DNA from 3 places in the Mesorhizobium sp. B2-4-13 genome. Region 1 is predicted to be linked to each of the others. Evidence: riboswitches for the same ligand, from Rfam matches in the RefSeq annotation. Region 1 holds a riboswitch; each other region holds the start of a gene.

Region 1 (7,323 bases):
GCAGCCTTGTGCCGAAGGACAGGAGGGCAACCTTGCTGCCTTCCCGGACGATGCGGCCTTTGCCGATCTCCAGAACAGAGCCGCGCTCGGGCATGTCGACGCCGACGCCGTTGCCGCGCGGATAGCGGAAGGCGATCGGCCCGTCGTCATAGCTGGCGGCGGTGCGCACCATGTGACGCAATTCCGCCTCGTCGGCCGCGGCCATTACGACAAAGCCCGGCAGGCTTGCCAGGAAGGTGGTGTCGAAGGCGCCGCAATGGGTGGCACCGTCGGCGCCGACAAAGCCGGCGCGATCGATGGGGAAACGCACCGGCAGTTTCTGGATCGCGACGTCATGGACGACCTGATCGTAGGCGCGCTGCAGGAAGGTCGAATAGATCGCGGCGAAGGGCTTGTAGCCTTCCGTCGCCAGGCCGGCGGCGAAGGTCACCGCATGCTGCTCGGCAATGCCGACGTCGAAAGTCCTTGACGGAAACACCTCGCCGAACAGGTCGAGGCCGGTGCCGCCCGGCATCGCGGCGGTGACGGCGACGATGCGGTCGTCCTCGCGCCCCTCCTGGATCAGGCTTTCGGCAAACACCTTGGTGTAGGCCGGTGCATTGGCCGGCGCCTTGGCCTGTGCGCCGGTGATGACGTCGAATTTGTTGACGCCATGATACTTGTCGGCGGCCGCTTCCGCCGGCGCGTAGCCCTTGCCCTTCTGGGTGACGACATGGATCAGCACCGGACCCTTGCCGTTGTCACGGACATTTTTCAGGACCGGGATGAGATGCTCCAGATTGTGACCGTCAATCGGGCCGATGTGATAGAAGCCGAGTTCCTCGAACAAGGTGCCGCCGGTGACGTAACCGCGCGCATGCTCGACCGCGCGGGTGATGGCTCGATCGGCCCGCTTGCCGAGATAGGAGGTCAGCTTCTTGCCGAAGTCGCGCAGGCCGACATAGGCCTTGCCGGAAGCCAGACGCGCCAGATAGGCGCTCATGGCGCCGGTTGGCGGGGCGATCGACATGTCATTGTCGTTGAGGATGACGATGAGGCGCGCATCGAGCGCGCCGGCATTGTTCATCGCCTCATAAGCCATGCCGGCCGACATGGCGCCGTCGCCGATGACGGAGATGACATTGTTGCGCCCGCCTGAGAGGTCGCGGGCGGCGGCCATGCCGAGGCCGGCCGATATCGATGTCGAGGAGTGGGCGGCGCCGAACGGGTCGTATTCGCTCTCGGCTCGGCGGGTGAAGCCCGACAACCCGCCTTCCTGGCGCAAGGTGCGGATGCGGTCGCGACGGCCGGTCAGTATCTTGTGCGGATAGGCCTGGTGGCCGACATCCCAGATCAGCCGGTCATCGGGTGTGTTGAAGACATAATGCAGCGCCACCGTCAGTTCGACCACGCCAAGGCCGGCACCGAGATGGCCGCCGGTGCGCGACACCGCGTCGATCAGTTCGAGGCGAAGCTCTGATGCCAGTTGCGGCAAGTCGCTCTCGGCCAGCGTGCGCAGGTCGGCCGGGACGCGAACCCTATCGAGAAGCGGCGTATGCGGCGTTGCGTTCACGTTGGGCCCAGACTTTCTGTTCATCGGCGGGATAGGCCGCCGGCCGGCGAAAGTAAATGCGTGTCGCTGACGCGGACGGTCAGCGCATCACCGATCTTCTCAGCCTTCCGGCAGCGGTATGAATTCTTTCTCATCGCCAGGAACGATATCGAAGCGGCCAGTCTTCCATTCCTGCTTGGCCTGCTCGATGCGCTCCTTGGACGAGGAAACGAAATTCCACCAGATGTAGCGCTTCGAACCAAGCGAGGCGCCGCCGAACAGCATGAAATGCGCACCGGTCGATGACGATATGACGATCTCGTCGCCGGGCCGGAATACCAGCAGCCGTTCCGCTGGGAACGCATCACCCGAAATCGAGACCTCGCCCTCCAGCGTGTAGATGGCGCGCTCCTCGGCATCGGCTGGGATTTTTACGCTGGCGCCGGGCGCCAGCCGCAAATCTGCGTAGAGCGTTTCGGAATCGGCCCGCACCGGAGATCGCAAACCCTGGAAATCACCGATGACGACGCGGCCGCTGACGCCTTCGGCGTCGATTTCGGGAAGCCGCAGCGCCGCTGTGTTCTCGAACACCGGTGCCACCTCTTCCTTGCCGTCCGGCAGAGCCAACCAGGTCTGCAGGCCGGAGATCGACATCGGCGCGCCGCGCAATTCCTGCGGCGTGCGCTCGGAGTGGACGATGCCGCGACCGGCCGTCATCAGGTTCACGTCGCCGGGTTGAATGACCATTTCGGTGCCGAGCGAATCGCGGTGCCTGATCTTGCCGTCGAACAGATAGGTCACGGTCGACAGGCCGATATGCGGGTGGGGACGGACATCGAGCGCCTGGCCCGCGCGCATGATCGCGGGACCCATTCGATCGAAGAAGATGAACGGCCCGACCAGGCGCCGCTTGGCGGTCGGCAAGGCGCGACGCACCTCGAAACCGCCAATGTCCTTGGCGTTGGGGATAACCATCAGCTCGATCTGGTCGCTGGCGAAGGCATCGCCGGCCTCAGGGTCCTTGCCGGGGAAGAAGCTCATGAACTCTCCTCGTCAGCGGTCAGTGGGCGCTTGGGCATATCAGGCGAACCGGATCGCCGCTTTCGCTTTTAATTTGGCCGCCACCTCTTCGCGATTGCGAGGATGCTGGTGGGTTTCGAGGGAATCGAGCAATTCGCGTGCGGATGCCGCGATGGCTTCGACCGCATGATCGAACACATGCTGGTTCTTGGCAGAAGGCCGCGTCGTGCCGCTCAGCTTGCGGACAAACTGCAGTGCCGCGTCGCGGACTTCGTCGTTGGTTGCCGGCGGATCAAAATTGAACAGGGTCTTGATGTTTCTGCACATCGCTTCCGTATCTCCTCTTGTCCGTTTCAATCGGGACGAACTGTATCCTCAATGATGATCGTGTCCAAAAACCGGTAAGGCTGCTCCGGACCTCAGTCCGCGTCGAGCGGCTCGGTTCCAACCGGCTTGCCGTCGCGCGACAGCCTGATCTTCTCGACCTTGTCCTCGGCGGCCTTCAGCAGCCGGTCGCAATGAACCTTCAGCGCCTCCCCGCGCTCGTAAATCCGGATCGACTGGTCGAGCGGCACGTCGCCACGCTCCAGATCATCGACGATCTTCTCCAGTGCGTCGAGTGCCTGTTCAAAGCTCATCGCCTTGACGTCTTCGTTGATCTCACCGGTCATCATTCATCCTTTCATCAGTCGCCCGACATGGGCGGCGACCGAAAATGCCAATCCCTGCAGATCGTAGCCGCCCTCGAGCAGGCTGACGAGCCGGTTGCCGCCGTGGATTGCGGCGCGCTGCATCAGCTGGCCGGTCGCCCAGTCGAAATCGTCCTCGGTCAGATTGATTTTCGCCAGCGGGTCGCGATGGTGCGCGTCGAAGCCGGCCGAAACGATAATCAGATCCGGCGCGAAATTGTCGAGTGCCGGCAGCACGCGCGACAGGAACGCATCGCGAAACACCTCGCTGCCCGTCCGAGGCGCCAGCGGCGCATTGACGATGTTGCCGGCGCCGGTCTCACTCTTCGCGCCCGTGCCGGGATAAAGCGGCATCTGGTGCGTCGAGCAATAGAGCACCGAGGGATCGTCCCAGAAAATATCCTGCGTGCCGTTGCCGTGGTGCACGTCCCAGTCGACGACCGCGACACGCTCGGCGCCGTGCTTCTTCTGCGCATGGCGCGCTGCGATTGCCGCCGTGTTGAAGAAGCAGAAGCCCATGGCCGTGGTCTTTTCGGCATGGTGGCCGGGCGGACGGGCGGCGACGAAAACGTTGTCGGCGCGGCCCGCAAAGACGTCGTCGACGGCAGCATTGGCGGCACCGATCGCCGTAATCACCGCTTGCCAGCTTTTCGGGCTGGCGGTGGTGTCGGCGTCGATGCGGGCAATGCCTTCGTCGGGGATGGCGGCGCGGACACGCGCGACGAAATCGGCGGGATGCGCGTAGAGGATGGTCGCCTCGTCGCCGTGCGGTGCCTCGACGCGGTCAAGCGTGGCAAAAGCTTCGTCGTCGAGCACGCGCTCGATGGCGCGCAGGCGGTCGGGCCGCTCGGGGTGACCGGGCGGCGTGATGTGTTCGAGAAAGATCGGGTGCGTGTAGAGACGGGTGGCCATGCCCCCTATCTAGTGCCCCGGCGTCGTGATGGCCATGCGTTGCGGCTTGATCGCTGGGGAAAATCGAACCTGCGTCCATTCATGTCGCTGCGGGCATTGGCGGCGCCGGCCCTTCGGCGTAAGGTCGCAACCACTGCCTGGTGCCCGCCGGGCTGTTTGTTTTAGCGACATTCTGCGACGCCAAGTGATTCCACTTGGCTGCAAATGCCTTGGCGGGAGAATCGGGAACACGGTTGAACTCCGTGGCGTGCCCAACGCTGTGAGGGGGACCGCGCCGGTAAAATGCCACTGTCGATGACGGGAAGGCACCGGACGCGGGTTGATCCCGAGCCAGAAGACCGGCCTGGCAGGCATCGTCATCCGCATGGTCAGGCGGATGACATCGATTGCAATCGCAAGGGGACAAGCGATGCCGGAAGCTATGACCGCTCCAATGGGCGATGGATTTGACCAGATTGCGCGCGACGCTGTTTACCGCGCCATGTTTACGCGGCGCGACGTCCGCAGCCATTTTACATCGGAAGCGATCGACGACGAAGTGCTGGCGCGGCTGCTGCTTGCCGCCCATCACGCGCCATCGGTCGGCTTCATGCAACCCTGGAACTTCATCGTCATTCGCGATGCCGCGCGGCGGGCGGAAGTGCGCGACCTGTTCCTGGCCGCGCGAGAACGGGAACTGCCTGAAATCGAGGCAGAACGGCAGGCGCTCTACCGCAAGCTTAAGCTGGAAGGCATTTGCGAAAGCGCGCTCAACATCTGCATCACCTGCGACCGCGAGCGCTCGAAAGGCTCGCCGCTGGGGCGCTGGCACAATCCGGAGATGGATCTCTACAGCACGGTCTGCGCGGTGCAGAATTTTTGGCTGGCGGCACGCGCCGAGGGCGTCGGCGTCGGCTGGGTCAGCATCATCGAGGCGCAAGCGCTGAAAAGCTTGCTGGGTATTCCCGATCAAGTGACGCCGATCGCCTATCTCTGCGTCGGCCGCGTTTCCGAATTCGCACCGAAGCCGGATCTCGAAACACACGGCTGGGGCCGGCGGCTGCCGTTGCCCGAGCTTATCATGAGCGAGACTTTTCGCGGACAAGGCGAAGCGCCGCTCAAATCAGCAGTGGCGCGCCTCGGCACCGTCGCCGGTGCGCCGGCGAGGCCGGTTGATCAGCTCGTCGCGCCGGCAGTGCCCCACCGTGAGCCACCGAAAGAAGCCAGTGCCCTGTCCTTGAGTTCCCTGAACTTCGACGAGGCTTCGGCCAGCCTGGCGTCCCAGGCGGCATCGGGCACCTGACCCTCGATGGTCTTGAAATAGACCTGCATCAGGCAGGCAATGGCGAACGGCTCGATGAAGGCCGCCTTGAAAGCCCAGGCAAAGACGATTGCCAGCACGAAAGCCCAGCCGGCGAGCTGCCCGGGCATGACGTAAAGAATAGCGGCTGCCGGAGCCAGCATCAGCAGGAAAATCACGAACGACACGCCCCACATGATGACCCCTAGCCAGACGGCATTCTTGACCATGGTCTTGCCGTTCTGGGCGTAGAGCACAACGCCTTGGCGCGCGGTTTCGAACGGCGAGGACGAACTGTTGCGGATGTTGTAGCCGAGAATGATCTCGTCGACATAGGTCAGCGACAGGCGAATCACCGTGTTGAGGAACGAAACCAGGCCGCTCAGGCCAGGAATGGGCAGGAAGGCCGCGATGCCGCCGAGCAGGCCGGTGATGGCGCGTATGGCGCCCTTGACCAATTGGTCGACGACGAAAAGGATGTTGGCCTCGGCAAAACGCTCGGTCACGACCTCTTTCGCGTAGGCGATCTGGTTCTGGCCATTGGGAATATCATGGCCCTCGATCAGATGCACCATGACGGCGATATGGCCCGCCTTGACGACGTAGAGGATGTATTCGCGGATCCAGTGGACGGCGATCGAGACGATGCCGAAACCGACCACGCCGCCCCACATCGCAAAAGACAATGGTCCGTCGGGATCGGTGGAAATATGGCCGACGCCATAGCCGACGGAGGCGCCGGTGCCGGTGGCCACGATGTAGGCCAGGGTGATCCCAAAATAGATGATCATGCGAAAGACAATGAAAGGCCAGGTCCGCATCATGATGGACACCGACCTGCCGATATCGAAATCCCACATGCCCGAATCTCCCCTCAGAGATGGCTGCGGAGGATGCGCTCAAACCGGCTATTGTCAATTGCAGGCAGTGGCGGGACTGCCATGGTGGTTCATCTTGAAAGCGCTTCCGGCTTTTTCAGCAGGCCTTCGAGCAATTGCTTGAACGCGGCCACCACCATCTTCGATGTCGCTTCGGGATCTTGCGAATTGGCGATGCGCTGCGCGGCCTGGCTGCTCGCCCCATTGATCAGCCGCGCTGCCGACTCCGGGTCGACGCCGGGGACGACCACCCCTTCCCGCTGCAGCGCTGTCAGATGATCGGTCATTGAACCGACGCAGGCATTGGCATTCGACCACAGTGCCGGATCGCCCAGCACAGCCGGACCATCCCGGAACATGATGCGCTGGATTTCCGGCTCCAGCGCCATTTCGATATAGGTGGTGCATTCGTCGACGAAATGCTGCCAGCGGGTCGGCGCCCGCGACGCGACCTCATTCACCCGGGCCGCCATTTCCGCGTCGATTTCGGCGATAACCGCCTCAAGCAGTCCCTTCTTGTCGCCGAAGTGATGATAAAGGGCGCCGCGCGTCAGCCCGGCCGACGCGGTGAAATCATCCATCGACGCTTCGGCATAGCCGATGGTGCCGAAAGCCTGGCGCGCCGCGGCGATCAGCTTGGCGCGTGTCTCGGCGATCATCTCCTTGCGCGGTCGATGCATGCTTCTGGCCTTACTTACATACGCTCCGTATGCCAATTGACATACGCGACGTATGCTCTATTTAACACTTATACGTCTCGTATGTAATTGTCGAATCGCCCCTTGTCGAGGAACAGGATCATGCAAAACCCCTATTCGGAAATCTTTCGCGCTCCCGGAGCCACGGGCTTTGCCGCCGCCGGCTTCATGGCGCGCCTGCCGATCGCCATGGCGCCGATCGGCATCGTGGCGATGCTGTCGCAGACGCGTGGCGAATACTGGCTGGCGGGTGCGGTTTCGGCGACATTCGCCTTGGCCAATGCCTTCCTGGCGCCGCAGATATCGAGGTTGGTCG
Region 2 (7,323 bases), on a different contig from region 1:
TTGGCGTCGGGGTCGGTCAGTTCCAGGCGCACCGGGATGCGCTGGGTGACCTTGACCCAGTTGCCGGTGGCGTTCTGGGCGGGCAGCAGCGAGAAGTCCGCGCCGGTGCCGGCACCGATAGCCCTGACCGTCGCCTTGAAGGTCCTGCCCGGATAGGTATCGACCACGATCTCCGCCTTCTGGCCCGGCTTCATGTTGGTCAGTTGGGTTTCCTTGAAATTGGCGTCGACCCAGGTGTCGCCGGTCTCGACCAGCGCGAACAACGGTGTGCCGGAGCCGACATACTGGCCGACCTTGAAGGACGCGGCTTGATAGACGACACCATCGGCAGGCGCCTTCACGGTGGTCTGCTCCAGATCATAGGCAGCCTTGTCGCGCGCCGCGAGCGCCGACATCACCGTCGGATGCTTGTCGGTTTCGATGTCGGGGTTGCCGCCGAGTGCCGCCTTGGCGCTGATGATGCCTTGCTCGGCAACAGCCAGTTGCTGCCTGGCTTTGTCGAGATCGTTCTTGGCCTGATCCAGCGATGACTTGGCGTTGATGCCCTTCTGGGCAAGATCGGCGGCGCGATCGAATTGCGACTGCGCATAGTCGACCTCGCTGGCAGCGGACTTCTGCTGCGACTGCGCCTGGCTATAGGCCGCGCGCAACTGCTCGACATTGAGGCGCGCGGTAGCGACCGCGGCGTCCGCCTGGGCGAGCGCGATCCGGTAGGGCTCGGGGTCGATGGCGAACAGGAGATCGCCCTGCTTGACCGTCTGGTTGTCCGATATGGCGACCTGGACGATACGACCGGCCGTGTCAGAGGCGATCGACACCTTGGCCTGCTGCAGATTGGCGTTTTCCGTTTCCTGGTAGCGGCCGCCCGTCACCCAGACATAGCCGCCGCCGATGATCAATGCCGCCGGCAAGGCGAACATCAAGAAGAAGCGGCCGATGCGGCGCTTCTTCTTCGGCGCCGGCGCGGGTTGCACGGGAGGAGCGACCGCGACCGGGGCTGATGCCGGCTTGACCGGCGCTTCCATCTCCACCTTGGGAGCGTTTTCTTCTACCTTGGCTACTGCGTTCATGCTGCCGCACCTTCCGCACTCTTGATCTTTTCAAGCGACGAAGCTTCGCTGTCCGTCAGATTTTGTACGATTACATCCAGCGCCCGGATCAGGACGCGCCGGTCTTCCGTCGAAACGCCGCTGAGCGATTCCTCATAGACCTCGCCAGCAAGGCTCTTGACGTCCGCATAGGCCGCATTCGCCTTCTCGGTCGGGAAGATCATGCGCACACGCCGGTCGGTCGCGTCGGAGCGACGTTCGATCCAGCCGCCCTCCTCCATCCGGTCGACCAGGCGTGAAACGCTGATCGGCTCGATTTCGAGCAGTTCGGCGAGCCGCGCCTGTGCAACGCCCGCCTCCTTGGCAACGCGGACCAGAAGCCGCCATTGCGCCGAAGATAGGCCGAGCCCGCTGGCGCGCGCCTCGAAGCGCTTGCGCATCAGGCGTTGCACGTCGTGGATCAAAAATCCCAATCTATCGATGCCATCTGAAACCATGAGCGATACATATAATAAGCGTGCTTACTATTCAAGATGCCACTTCGGTATGAAAGCCGGCAAATGCGTATGGCGGACCTGCAACTCGATCCTGGTTAGCGCCGGGTGAACGCCGCACCCGTCCGCACCAACGCCTGAAAGGCATGGATGCCTTTGTCAAAGGCGGTTTCGGACAACCATGGTAACGACGAAGAACGCGCCGAGCGAGCTGGTGATGATGCCGATCGGCAGTTCCTGCGGCGGCAGCAAGGTCCGGGCCAGAAGATCGCTTGCCAGAAGGAGCACAGCCCCGAACAGCGCGCTGCTTGCGATCAGGCGCAGATGCAAGGGACCGGCCAGCGGCCGCGACAGATGCGGGATCATCAGTCCGACAAAGCCGATGACGCCGGCAACCGAGACGAGGATTGCCGTCGAGAAGGCGGCCACGAGGAATGTCGACCTGCGCATGCGCGCCACCGGCACGCCAAGACTTTCGGCAGCGCTTTCACCAGCCAGGAAGGCGTCCAGCCTGCGATGATTCCATAGCCCGTAGGCCGCGATGGTGCCGGCGCCGACCGCGGCCAGCCATACATTGTCCCAGCGCGCCAGCCCGAGCCCGCCCATGGTCCAGAACAGCACTGAATGGGCCGCACGCTGGTCGCCGGCAAAGACCAGATAATTGGTCAGGGCCGTGAACATGAAAGAGACGGCAAGGCCGGCGAGGATCAGCCGTTCCGGCCCTTGCCCCCTCACCCGCGCGACCAGCAAAAGCACGATGGAGGCGGCGAGTATGCCGCCGGTGAACGCAGCCACCGGCAAGGTCCAGATGCCGAAGCTGTCGCCAAAGATGGTGATGACGGAAACCGCGCCGGCAGCGGCTCCCGACGACAGTCCGAACAGGAAGGGGTCGGCAAGATCGTTGCGGGTCACCGTCTGCAAAAGCGCGCCGACGATACCGAGCCCGCCGCCGACACAGATCGCCAGGATCGTGCGCGGCAGCCGCAGGTCGACGACGATCTTGCCGACCGGGCCCGATATCTCAGGCTCGTCCAGCCCGACGGCACGGCCAAGTGCCGCGACGACATCGGTCAGAGGTATCAGCGTCGAGCCATAAGCGATCGACAGCAGCGCGAGAGCGACGAGCGCCACCGCACCCGCCGTCATGACCAGCGCGAAGGTCTTGTGTCCGGAAAGCGCGCCGGGTTTGTGCTCTCGGGCAGGATCCATCAGAACGCTTCCGGATGCATCGCCCTGGCGATCTTGCCGATGGCTTCGATGTTGGCCGGTCCTGGCGTCAGCTCGGCATAACGAAGTGCGACGAAGCACTCGTTCCTGACCGCGTCCGTCTCTTTCATCGCCGGGTGCGCCTTGAGGAACTCGAGCAATTTCCTGTAGCCGCCACCGTCCTGATAATCGAGCAGGATGAGGAATTGCGGATTGCGTGCCGCCACCGTCTCCCAATCCGTGTTGCCCCAACTCGTATCCATGTCGGCCATGACGTTGTCGCCGCCGGCTGCCGATATCATGGCGTTGGGGATGGCGAACTTTCCCGCGGTAAACGGTTTGTCCTCGCCGGAATCGTACAGGAACACCCGTGTTCCCTTGACGCTGCCGACCTTGGCGGTGATGTCGGCGAGTTGCGCTTTCCAGCCGGAGACGAGCGTCTTCGCTTCTGCCTCCTTACCGAAGATCTTGCCCAGCTTTTCGACGTCGCCATAGAGCAGGTCCATGGAGGCGGCCGGGCGGCTCTTGTCAAGATGGACGCAGCTTTCGGTCAGCACCAGCGTCTTGATGCCGTGCGGCGCGAGCGTGTCGGGGGTCACGTCACCGCCGGGCTTCATGCCGTAGTACCAGCCGGCGAAGAAGAAGTCGGGCTCGACGGCGACGAGATTCTCCAGCGTCGGATATTTCGGCGCCAGTTCGGGAATTGACCCCTGTTCGGCCTTGAATTCGGGGCCGACCTTGTACCATCCGGTGATACCCGTCAGGCCGACGATCGAGGGCTGCAGCTTAAGCGCGAAGGCCATCTCGGCCATGTTGAGATCATGGATGACGGCCCGCTTCGGCGGCGCGTCGAAGGTCAGTGGCTTGCCGCAGCTGTCGACCGTCACGGGGAAGGCAAAGGCCGTCGAGGCCAGCAGCGAGAAGACGAGGGACAAGGCAAGGCGTTTCACGGATTGCTCCTTGGTTGAGCTGTGTCGGATGGAGGGCAGGTTTGATCAGGACGGTGGTGCGGCGCGGTTCGGATGATCGAACACCGTCAGCTCGCGGTCTTCGGTGGGATGGCGCAGGCGAAACACGTCGACGCCGAAAATCTCGCGGATCAGCTGCTGCGTCAGCGCCTCGTGCGGCGGCGCCAGTGCCAGCAGCCGGGCCTCGTTCATCACCGCGACCCTGGTCGCGAACGGTGCCACCAGCGTCAGGTCGTGCAGCACCGCGATCACGGTCATGCCGAAGCCGGCCACCAGGTCGAGCAGTTCCGCGCGAGCGCGCGGGTCGAGGTGGTTGGTCGGCTCGTCGAGGAACAGGATTTTAGGCTGCTGCGCGATGGCGCGTGCAAGCTGGGCACGCTGGCGTTCACCACCAGACAGCGAACCAATCGTGCGGCCAAGCAGCGGCAGGAGACCGGTCCGGCGCAGCGCCTCCACGACAATGTCGCGTTCCTCGCCGCGGCGCCTCAGGCCGGCGTGCGGGACGCGGCCAAGCTCGACATAGTCGATCACCGCGAGCCGTGGATCCGGCTGATCGGTCTGGCCCACGACGGCGATATGCAGGGCTCGCTCGGCGGGCGAAATCCTGTCCAGGCGCCGCCCGCCGAGCTTCACCTCTCCGAAGCTCGGCCGAAGCATGCCGGACAGCATGCGCAGCAGCGTGGTCTTGCCGGCGCCGTTGGGGCCGATGATGGCAAGACGGTCGCCTGATGCCACCGAAAGGCTGACCGCATGGACCAGGTGCCGGCCATTCGCCATCGCACCCAGGCCGCGGGTCTCGAGAAGCGGCGTCGTCATCGACTGCCATCCGCCAGCGTGCCGGGTCCAGGGATGCGGGCCAGCGTCTTGCCGGCCAGGCGCGGAGGACGTTGTCCGGAATTGCACCAGCCGTCGGCAAGCGAAGCGTAGAGCCTGGCAAATCGCACCAGATCGGCAACGTCGGCCTGCGCGTCGATCGACCCGAAGAGATAGGCTGCCTTGCCTAACGCCTGGAAAGCCACCGCCAAGGGGCGCGCGCAACCCGCCATGCAAGCCACGCCCTCGACCGCGAAACCATGCGCCACGCCAGGCTCGTGATGAGCCGAGAGGCGGGAGCGCAATTCGGCGCACAAATCTTCGCCCGACCTGACGCCGGTCCCCCTCTCGCGGCAAAGGGTGCACACGATGATCTGGTGTTTAGGCTCGGGGTGTATACGATCGATTGCGCCGTCCAACGTCCCGTCACTTTCAAAACTGGCGACGGAAGGATGTTGGCCGATCGGCCGACAAGACCGATGTCCACGTTTCCTCCCGGCACACCCCGTCCGGTCAACTCAGTGATGGCAGGTCTCCTGGCTCACGGGTCTGCGCGCAATCCTGCCTTCCCAGCCTTGCCGGCCAGTGGCATTCCGGATCTTGCTCGCCGTTTACAGTTGCGGGGGCAGCCGCGGCCTCGACCCAAAATCGGTCTCACCGCGTTCCCTTTTCACCCCTCGCCTTTCGGCTTGGGGACCATCACGAGTCGCAGCCTAGGCCGCGCGCGGCGGCGAGGCAAGGCGGCAGTCTCTGTTCTGTTATAACAATACAGACATATGGTCAATCGCTGTCGCGCGCGACCAGTTCCAGCGGCCAGACCTCCCTTATGGTCTGCGGCCCCGTGGGCCCGGCGAAAGCGGGCAGCGAGGCGAGCAGGATTTCGCCGAGCCGCCGTCCCATCGGCTCCAATGCCGGGCGGAAAGCGGTCAGCGCCGGGGAGAAATAGCGGCAGAGCGGCGTATCGACGATGACCATCACCGCGATGCCCTGACCGGGCATGATCCCCATCTCGGCAAGCGCCTTGCAGCCGCCGAGCGCCATCGCGTCATTGTTGAAGATGATCGCTGTCGGCGGATCCTTCGAGCGCATGATTTGCGGCGTCACCGCGTAGCCGCCGGCTTCGTTGATGAAGCCGTCGGCTATCAGCTCGGGATCGATGTCGATGCCGTGCCGCCGCAGCGCCTTGCGATAGCCATCAAGAAACAGATAGCCGAAGTTGAGGTCGAGCGACGGCCGGATGGCTGCGATGCGGCGGTGGCCGCGTGCAACAAGGCGGTCGACTGCGTCGGCGCCCGCCTTCTCGAAATCGAGGTCGAGCGAGGGATAGGTCTCGTCACCGGACTGGCTTCGGCCGAGCGTCGCAAAGGGAAAGCCGACCCTGCTGAGATAGTCGATGCGATCGTCCTCACGCCGGGTCCAGGCCAGCAGCACGGCATCGGCGCGGCGTGTCTCGACGACCCGTCGCAGGCGCTCCTGCTGATAATCGGCGGGCGCGCCCATGACGATGATCAGGTCGAGCCCGTGCTCGGCCAGCGCCGCTTGCAGCCCGCTCAGGAAAGGAATGAAAAACGGCTCGCCATATTGCTGATCGCCCGGGTGGGGCTGCAGCATGAACGCGACGGCATGGGTGGTGCCCCGGCGCAGGTTCCTGCCCGACTGGTTGGGTGAATAGTTGAGTAGGCGGGCCGCATCGAGCACGCGCTGCCGCGTCTCGGCATTGACATCGGCGCGCCCATTGAGCGCGCGCGACACCGTGCCGATCGAAATATTCAAATGACGCGCAAGATCGTGAATGCTGGATGCCAAGACCAATCCCCTTCCGTTCCCGCTAACATTAGCGGACCTCGCGGCCAAGGCCACTCAGACGAACGGCCCACAAATCCGGTTGACATTCTACGCCTTCGGGTGTGTCATCGTAAACGTTTACGGAAAGGCCGTGAATGCCAACCGGGAGGGGTTGGCGGAGGAGCGCCGGATGCTGCACGTCGTCCTGGTCGGGTGCGGAGCCATGAGCAAAACGTGGCTCGAGGCCGCCCGTCAGTCCCCTGAAATCAGGATTGCCGGTCTCGTCGACCTCGACGCCGACAGGGCACGCCAGCGAGCCCGCGAATACGACCTTGCCGGGGCCGCGATCGGCACCGATCTCGACGTCATTCTGGATCAGACCAAAGCCGATGCGGTGTTCGACGTGGTCGTTCCGGCCGCCCGCCGCGAGGTGGCCAATTCGGCCTTTGCCCATCACTGTCACCTGCTGACGGAAAAGCCCCTCGCCGACAGTCCGGCCAACGCCCGCGCCATCGTCGACGCCGCGCGGCGCGCCGGCCGCGTCCACGCCGTCGTTCAGAACCGCCGTTATGTCGCCAATGTCCGGCGCATCCGCCGCTTTCTGGATTCAGGCGCCATCGGCGCGCCGACCAGCATCCACGCGGATTTTTTCGTCGCGCCGCACTTTGGCGGTTTCCGCGAAGAGATGCGTCACGTGCTGTTGCTCGACATGGCGATCCACACCTTCGATGCCGCTCGCTACATGGTCAATGGCGAACCGGCCGATGTCTATTGCCAGGAATGGGAGCCGGCCAATTCCTGGTATCGGCAAGGGTCGTCGGCAAGCGCCACTTTCGGGCTCGGCCGAAACAGGATGTTCACCTATCGGGGCAGCTGGTGCGCCGACGGCTTTCGCACCAGTTGGGAGGGCAGCTGGCGTATCGTCGGTGAGCGCGGCAGCCTGATCTGGGACGGCCATGACGAGGTGAAGGCGGAAGTCGTGCTGCCGGAGCGCGAAGGCCTGATCGA
Region 3 (7,323 bases), on a different contig from region 1:
CTCTGCGTTTCCCCAAGCGGCTTCTACCGCGGCGATTGCTGCGAGCGGCAACTCCTTCGAGAAGCTCAAATACTCCTGTAGGGCCAATCCGTCGTTGCTATGCTCCAGCAAATCCAGCAATTCACGCGGCGTTTGCGGAATCCCGTCAACGGCATAGCCCTGTTCGCTCAAGTCGTGCAGCATGGCCAGCACGCTGGACGGCACGTCCAGCCCGACCGCATAGCCGGTGCGGCCAGGGGCGCTGGGATAATCGGGAATGAGGATCGCGAGCTTGCGCTCCTCCCGTCTTGTCTCCCGCAGCCGGATGAAAGCCGCGACTCGACCCGCCACTTGCTCCACCCGATCCAGTTCCGGGCGGTTCGCCAACGCACGATGGCCAAGCGCCGGATCGATATCGCTCTCGGCCTTAAAGGAAATGGCGCCGGCGAGGATGCGGCCGTCGAGTTCGGGCAGCACGACATGCATGGCAAGGTCGGCGGGCGCCAGGCCGCGCTGGTTGTTTTCCCAGATGTCACGGCGCGTGGTGGCGACGATGACCTGGAAGACGGGCGCGCCGGCGCGGTCGAACAGGGTTTCGACGCCGGGCTCGGCGCCGGAAGCGAACGCGGTCGCGGTGACGATCGCGGCGGGTTTCAGCGATGCGATGGCATTTTCGACGAACGCCAGCGACACCGGATCCTTCAGACTGGAAACGAAGATCGGCACTGGCGCCAATCCCCTGGAGCGCAAAGCCTCGGCCAGCGCATCGATCGGGGCGACATCGGCGGCAAGCAGCATCGATCGGTAGAAGAGAATCGGGATAATGGGAGTGCCGCTATTGGAACCGGCCGGCTCCTCCGCGACCCCCAATCCAGCCTGATAGTAACCGGCCTTCGGCACCCTGACCGGGTTGGCGACGGGCGCATCCTGTCCAGCCAAGCCTGCCAGCCTGTGCACCAGCGCGCCCATATTGGCCGGGCCGCCCTCGTGGAAATAGCCGAGCAGGCCGTCCAGTTCGGCGCGCCGCAGCGTCGAGGCTTCGACCAGCCTAAGATCCTCGTCGTGGCTTTCGCCGGGAAGCAGCGCCAGTTTGATGCCGCGTTCGCGGGCAATCACCGCCAGTTGGTCGCAGCCATAGCGCCACCAGTCGTAGCCGCCGAGGATGCGCACCAGGATGATTTTGGCGTGGCGGGCGACGCTGTCTATCCAGAGGTCGACGGACATGGGATGGCGCAGGTCGCGCAGTGCGGCCAAGCGCATAGAGGGCAGGCGACCGGCATCGGCCTTCCACGCCGCAGCCAGTCCGGCGAGATCGCTGTCGGTGAAGGACAGGGCCACGATATCCGCTGGCGTCTGCCTGAGATCGACAGGCTCGGCGAGGTCGTCGAGCGAGGCGGAGGTCGTGGTGAGGATGTGCATCGTGGCCCGGGCCTGAAAATCAGCCGGCGAGGATACGTTCGATCGCCGGGCGGTTCAGCCCCTTGAGGCCAATAACGACGAGCCGCGAGCGGCGGTCGTCCCCAGCGGTCCAGGCGCGGTCATAGTAATGATTGACGCGCGGGCCGACGGCTTGCAGCAGGAGCCGCATAGGTTTGCCGCCGACCTCGACGAAGCCTTTCACGCGCAGCACGTTTTCCTGTTCGGCGGCCGCGGCGACGCGCTTTGCCAGCTCGTCGGGATTGGCGATCGAGGGAATGTCGACGATGAACGTGTCGAAGTCGTCATGCTCGTGATCGAATGCGCCGTCATGGTGGGACTTGCGGTTCTCGATGTCGTCCTCGACGGCGAGACCGAGCCCGAGCAGCACCGAGGGATCGACCTTGCCATGAGACGTCGGCACGATCTTCACGGCGCGGGCGGAGTGTTCGTTGACGATGGCCTTGGCGCGAGCCGAGCCGGCGGCGTCCATTAGGTCGCTCTTCGACAGGATGATTAGGTCGGCGCAGGCGATCTGGTCCTCGAACACTTCCTCGACCGGATCGTCATGGTCGAGGCTCTGGTCCTGCGCGCGCTGCGCCTGCAGGGCGTCCATGTCATTGGCGACGCGGCCTTCCGCCAGTGCGGGACCGTCGACCACGGCGATGACGCCATCGACCGTTACGCGGCTCTTCACCGTCGGCCACTGGAAAGCCTGGACCAGCGGTTTGGGCAGAGCGAGGCCCGAGGTTTCGATCAGGATATGGTCGACCTTCGGCGTCAGCGACAGGATCTTGTCGAGCGCCGGCACAAAATCGTCGGCCACGGTGCAGCAGATGCAGCCATTGGCCAGTTCGACGATGTTTTCCTCTGGGCAGGTGTCGATGCCGCATCCCTTGAGGATCTCGCCGTCGATGCCGATGTCGCCGAACTCGTTGACGATGATGGCGATCCGCTTGCCGCCGGCGTTTTCCAGGAGATGGCGGACCAGCGTCGTCTTGCCGGCGCCGAGGAAGCCGGTGACGACGGTGCAGGGAACGCGGGACAGAGATGTTGTCATGATCGATCTTTCAGCATGTCGAGGGGAGGGATGCGGGCAACGAGGCCGCGCTTGAGGCTATCGGGTCTGCCTCGCCAGGGAATGAGGCCGTCGTTCGAGGTGGCGAAGAGTTTCGCGCCGGTGACGAGATCGGCGCCGCTGGTCGTGGTCAGATCGCCGAACACATAGCTCCAGCAGCCGTCGCGCAGGACCGCGGCGCTCAGGCGGCGCTTGCAATTGCCGAGGCATTCGACCGTGCGGATGCGAATCTTCTCGCCCGAGGCGGCTTGGCGCGTATCTTCGGCCAAAAGTTCGCCGGCCCGGGGATGGGCGTCGGAGCCGGTCTCGTCGCGACAGGAAGCGCAGACAATGACCGTGATGCCGGCCAGGGGATGATCCCCGCCGGACGAAATGTCGGTTGTTTCAGCCGAAAAACTGCTGTCGCGATCCACATCAGGCTCCTTGCCCGGAAAACCCGCCAGGCGATCGGATTCTTGCATTCCAGACGGCAGGTCTCCTGGCTCGCGGGTCATCGCCTTGGGTAGCCGCCTTCCCGGGACAATCCCAGTGGCTTTCGGCCTTGGCTCTTCGCTCACAGTTGCGGGGACAGCCGCGGATTTGGGATCTTCAATCCCGCACCGCATTCCCTCTTGGCTCCTCCCTTTGCCGAGAGGAGACCGTCTGGATGGGATTTAGGCTCTTGCGGGCAGTGGTGTCAACGCGAGCTTACGACACCGCGATGTCGGACAGCGCCGGGCCGAGATCGCCGGCAGGCGTTATTTCCATCCGCTCGAGGCCAAGCCAGCCCTGCATCTGCTTCAATTCCTCGAAGAGTTGAGCCGCAGTCTCCGCCGGTGCATTGGCCTGCGCATAGGCCGCATGGACACGCAGGACACTGGCCGGCCGGTCAGCCTTGAGGTCGACGCGCGCCACGATCCTGTCGCCGAGCAGGAAAGGCAGGACATAGTAGCCGTATTGGCGCTTGTCGGCCGGCGTGTAGATTTCGATGCGGTAATGGAAGTCGAACAGCCGCTCCGAGCGCGAACGCTCGAAGACGACCGGATCGAACGGCGCCAGCAGAGCGCGGGCCTCGATCTTGCGCGGGATACGGGCGTCCTTGTGAAGGTAAGCCGGCTTGTCCCAGCCCTCGACACGGACCGGCAGCAAGTCGCCGAGTTCGACCAGTTCCTCCAGCCGGCCTTTCATGTCGGCCGGCGAGAGCCGAAAATAATCGCGCAGGTCGCCTGATGTCGCCACGCCATGGGCACGGGCGGAAATGCGCAGCAATTCGCGGTGCGCGTCCTCAGGCGTCGGTACCGGCAGATCGAGGATCGCCTGCGGCAGCACGCGCTCCGGCAGGTCGTAAAAGCGCTCGAAGCCGCGCCGGTGCGCGGTGGTGATGCGCCCGGCCCAGAACAGCCATTCGAAGGCGTGCTTGGCATGGCTCCAACCCCACCAGCCACCGGAGCCTTTCTGGCCTTCGAGCGCCGAAGCGGCGATCGGCCCGCGCGCGACGACCTCGCGGTAGATCTCTTCTATATAGGCGGCGTGCTCGCGGCCCCATTTGGCCAGCCCCAGATACATTTCATCGCCTTGCTCGGCGCGCTGCATGCGCCAGCGCATCAGTGGGTAGGTCTCGACCGGCAGGAACGAGGCTTCATGCGCCCAATATTCGAAGACGGTGCGCTTGCGCGTTACGGCGGCGTTGTCGAGCAAAGCGAGGGGATAGGGGCCGAGACGCGAATAGAGCGGCATGTAATGAGCGCGCACCACCGCACTGACGGAATCGATCTGCAACAGGCCGGTGCGGGACAGAACGCGGGCGAAATGGCGGCGGTCCGGCGTGCCGGCGGGGCGGGGATCGAGAAATCCCTGGGCGGCGAGGGCGATGCGCCGGGCGGCGGCAAGCGAGATCTTTTCCTTCATGCGTATGCGTCCCTGATGGACCTGTCTGGCGTCATTGCCCGGCGTGATTCCCGTCCATGCTAGCAGGGTTTTGGCGGCAACCCTGTCAGGAGACAAAAGTGGAGTTAAAAGCGAAGGAAATCAAACAGGAGCGGATGGGACCAGTTTCTCCCGGAATGCCGTCCAGCTCGGTGTTTTGAACAAGGTTTGACTTGCTTCGCTGGAAGTGCTGCGCTAACCCTCGCCGCGTTGCAGCATAGGCCCCTTAAAACGGTTCAGCGGTTAATCTGTCACGCTTCCGCATTAAGGTTCGGTGCTGTAGTCAAAGTGGATTGGCGCCAACGGAAAGCCGCTGCATGAACGCACTTCTCAGTTCGTACCTGCCCATCGTCCTGTTTATCGGCGTGGCACTGGTCGTCGGCCTGGCGCTGCTGGCGGCTCCGTTCCTGGTGGCGTATCGCAACCCCGATCCCGAAAAGCTTTCCGCCTACGAGTGCGGTTTCAACTCGTTCGACGATGCCCGCATGAAATTCGACATCCGCTTCTACCTGGTGTCGATCCTGTTCATTATATTCGACCTGGAAGTTGCCTTCCTCTTCCCCTGGGCAGTGTCCTTCTCGAAGATCGGCATGCTCGGTTTCTGGTCAATGATGGTGTTTTTGGCAGTGCTGACCATCGGCTTTGCCTATGAATGGAAAAAAGGAGCGCTGGAATGGGATTGAACGACAGTTCAGGCACCCTCGTCGCGCCGAAGCCCAAAGGTATTATCGACCCCAACACCGGTAGGCCGGTAGGGGAGGACGATCCCTTCTTCCTCGAAATCAACAATGAGCTTGCCGACAAGGGCTTTCTGGTCACCTCGACCGAGGCGCTGATCACCTGGGCGCGCAGCGGCTCGCTGATGTTCATGACCTTCGGTCTGGCTTGCTGCGCGGTCGAGATGATCCACACCTCGATGCCGCGCTACGATTCGGAGCGGTTCGGTGTCGCGCCGCGCGCGTCTCCGCGCCAGTCCGACATCATGATCGTCGCCGGCACGCTGACCAACAAGATGGCACCGGCGCTGCGCAAGGTCTACGACCAGATGCCGGAGCCGCGCTACGTCATCTCGATGGGCTCCTGCGCCAATGGCGGCGGCTACTATCATTATTCCTATTCGGTGGTGCGTGGCTGCGACCGGGTCGTGCCGGTCGACATCTATGTGCCCGGCTGCCCGCCGAGCGCCGAAGCCCTGCTCTATGGCATTCTTCTGCTGCAGAAGAAGATCCGCCGCACCGGCACGATCGAACGGTAAATCCATGGCCGCCTCCTTAAGCGAACTGTCGACCTATCTCGGCGAGAAGCTGCCTGGCCGCTTCGGCGATGCGGTATTCGCCTATGGCGAGCTCACCGTTCACGTCGAGCCTCAAAACCTGATCGAGGTGATGACCTTCCTGCGCGACGATGCGCGCTGCCAGTTCATCTCGATCATCGATGTCTGCGGTGCCGACTACCCGTCGCGGGCCAAGCGCTTCGACGTCGTCTATCACCTGCTTTCGCCGAAGCAGAATGTGCGCATTCGCATCAAGGTGCAGACCGACGAGGAGACGATGGTGCCTTCGATCACCGGCGTCTATCCTGGCGCCGACTGGTTCGAGCGCGAAACCTACGATCTCTATGGCGTGCTGTTTTCGGGCCACCCGGACCTGCGCCGCCTGCTGACGGACTACGGTTTCGAAGGCCATCCGCTGCGCAAGGATTTCCCGCTGACCGGTTTCGTCGAAGTGCGTTACGACGACGAAGCCAAGCGCGTCATCTACGAGCCGGTGGAACTGAAGCAGGAATTCAGGAACTTTGACTTTTTGAGCCCCTGGGAGGGAACCGACTATGTCCTGCCCGGCGACGAAAAAGCGAAACAGTGAGTAGGGAGGTAGTGAGTAGTCAGTAGGAGAAAAGTTGGAGCGACGGATCGAATCTTATCGCGACTTGAAGGTGTGGCAATCAGCGATGACGCTCGCTGAAGACTGTTACCGCCACACTAAGGACTTCCCGAAAGAAGAGATCTACGGCATGACCTCTCAGATGCGCCGATCGGCGGTTTCGATCGCGGCGAATGTCGCGGAGGGATACGGTCGCGAAAACAGAGGTTCGTTCGTTCAATTTTTGCGCATGGCGCAAGGTTCGTTGAAGGAACTGGAAACGCACATACTACTGGCATGCCGGGTCGGCTTGCTGCGAAAAGACAATGAGATTGAACTGCTGCTGCGATGCGAAGAGATTGGAAAAATGATGAGATCTCTTATCCGAACGGTGCAGGCCAAGCAGGCGGAATGAAGCAGGCATTGAGATTGATGATCACTACTCACTACTCACTACTGACTCTTCGCCAGAGGCGCCAGAATGGCTGAAACCTCCGTCCGCAACTTTAACATCAACTTCGGACCTCAACACCCTGCCGCGCACGGCGTTTTGCGCCTCGTGCTGGAGTTGGACGGCGAAGTCGTCGACCGCGTCGATCCGCATATCGGGCTCTTGCATCGCGGTACGGAGAAGCTGATCGAGGCAAAAACCTATCTGCAGGCGCTGCCTTATCTCGACCGGCTCGATTATTGCGCGCCGATGAACCAGGAGCACGCCTTCGCGCTGGCCGCCGAGCGCCTGCTCGGCATCGAGGTGCCGAGGCGCGGCCAGCTGATCCGCGTGCTCTATTGCGAAATCGGCCGTATCATGTCGCACATCCTCAATGTGACGACGCAAGCCATGGACGTCGGCGCGCTGACGCCGCCGCTGTGGGGCTTCGTCGAGCGCGAAAAGCTGATGGTGTTCTATGAGCGCGCCTCCGGCTCGCGCATGCATGCGGCCTATTTCCGGCCCGGCGGCGTCCACCAGGACCTGCCGCGCCAGCTGGTCGAGGACATCGGCAAGTGGATCGACCCGTTCCTGAAATCGCTCGACGATCTCGACAGGCTGCTCACCGGCAACCGCATCTTCAAGCAGCGCAATGT

Evidence for each region. A riboswitch is a leader RNA that binds a small molecule or an ion and turns the genes downstream of it on or off. The one in region 1 is predicted to bind cobalamin.
Region 2: linked by a shared signal. The riboswitch ahead of FJ936_RS17305 (DUF1636 family protein) and the one ahead of bluB (5,6-dimethylbenzimidazole synthase) in region 1 are both predicted to bind cobalamin.
Region 3: linked by a shared signal. The riboswitch ahead of FJ936_RS12250 (DUF1636 family protein) and the one ahead of bluB (5,6-dimethylbenzimidazole synthase) in region 1 are both predicted to bind cobalamin.

The regions. Positions count from the first base shown of each region.
Region 1 is NZ_VFVB01000003.1:755,461-762,783, reverse strand. Features, by position in the region: gene dxs (1-deoxy-D-xylulose-5-phosphate synthase) at 1-1,576, opposite strand, end outside; gene FJ936_RS11670 (pirin family protein) at 1,652-2,572, opposite strand; gene FJ936_RS11665 (DUF2277 domain-containing protein) at 2,612-2,878, opposite strand; gene FJ936_RS11660 (exodeoxyribonuclease VII small subunit) at 2,971-3,222, opposite strand; gene FJ936_RS11655 (histone deacetylase family protein) at 3,226-4,152, opposite strand; cobalamin riboswitch at 4,331-4,514, shown strand; partial or broken gene bluB (5,6-dimethylbenzimidazole synthase) at 4,517-5,191, shown strand; gene FJ936_RS11645 (hypothetical protein) at 5,308-6,291, opposite strand; gene FJ936_RS11640 (TetR/AcrR family transcriptional regulator) at 6,381-6,989, opposite strand; gene FJ936_RS11635 (MFS transporter) at 7,110-7,323, shown strand, end outside.
Region 2 is NZ_VFVB01000006.1:14,743-22,065, reverse strand. Features, by position in the region: gene FJ936_RS17330 (HlyD family secretion protein) at 1-1,070, opposite strand, end outside; gene FJ936_RS17325 (MarR family transcriptional regulator) at 1,067-1,546, opposite strand; gene FJ936_RS17320 (iron ABC transporter permease) at 1,703-2,752, opposite strand; gene FJ936_RS17315 (ABC transporter substrate-binding protein) at 2,752-3,699, opposite strand; gene FJ936_RS17310 (ABC transporter ATP-binding protein) at 3,745-4,533, opposite strand; gene FJ936_RS17305 (DUF1636 family protein) at 4,530-4,898, opposite strand; cobalamin riboswitch at 5,039-5,246, opposite strand; gene FJ936_RS17300 (LacI family DNA-binding transcriptional regulator) at 5,311-6,336, opposite strand; gene FJ936_RS17295 (Gfo/Idh/MocA family oxidoreductase) at 6,506-7,323, shown strand, end outside.
Region 3 is NZ_VFVB01000004.1:63,976-71,298, forward strand. Features, by position in the region: gene FJ936_RS12240 (cobaltochelatase subunit CobN) at 1-1,398, opposite strand, end outside; gene cobW (cobalamin biosynthesis protein CobW) at 1,418-2,455, opposite strand; gene FJ936_RS12250 (DUF1636 family protein) at 2,452-2,886, opposite strand; cobalamin riboswitch at 2,924-3,131, opposite strand; gene FJ936_RS12255 (winged helix-turn-helix domain-containing protein) at 3,161-4,360, opposite strand; gene FJ936_RS12260 (NADH-quinone oxidoreductase subunit A) at 4,696-5,061, shown strand; gene FJ936_RS12265 (NADH-quinone oxidoreductase subunit B) at 5,052-5,633, shown strand; gene FJ936_RS12270 (NADH-quinone oxidoreductase subunit C) at 5,638-6,240, shown strand; gene FJ936_RS12275 (four helix bundle protein) at 6,275-6,652, shown strand; gene FJ936_RS12280 (NADH-quinone oxidoreductase subunit D) at 6,719-7,323, shown strand, end outside.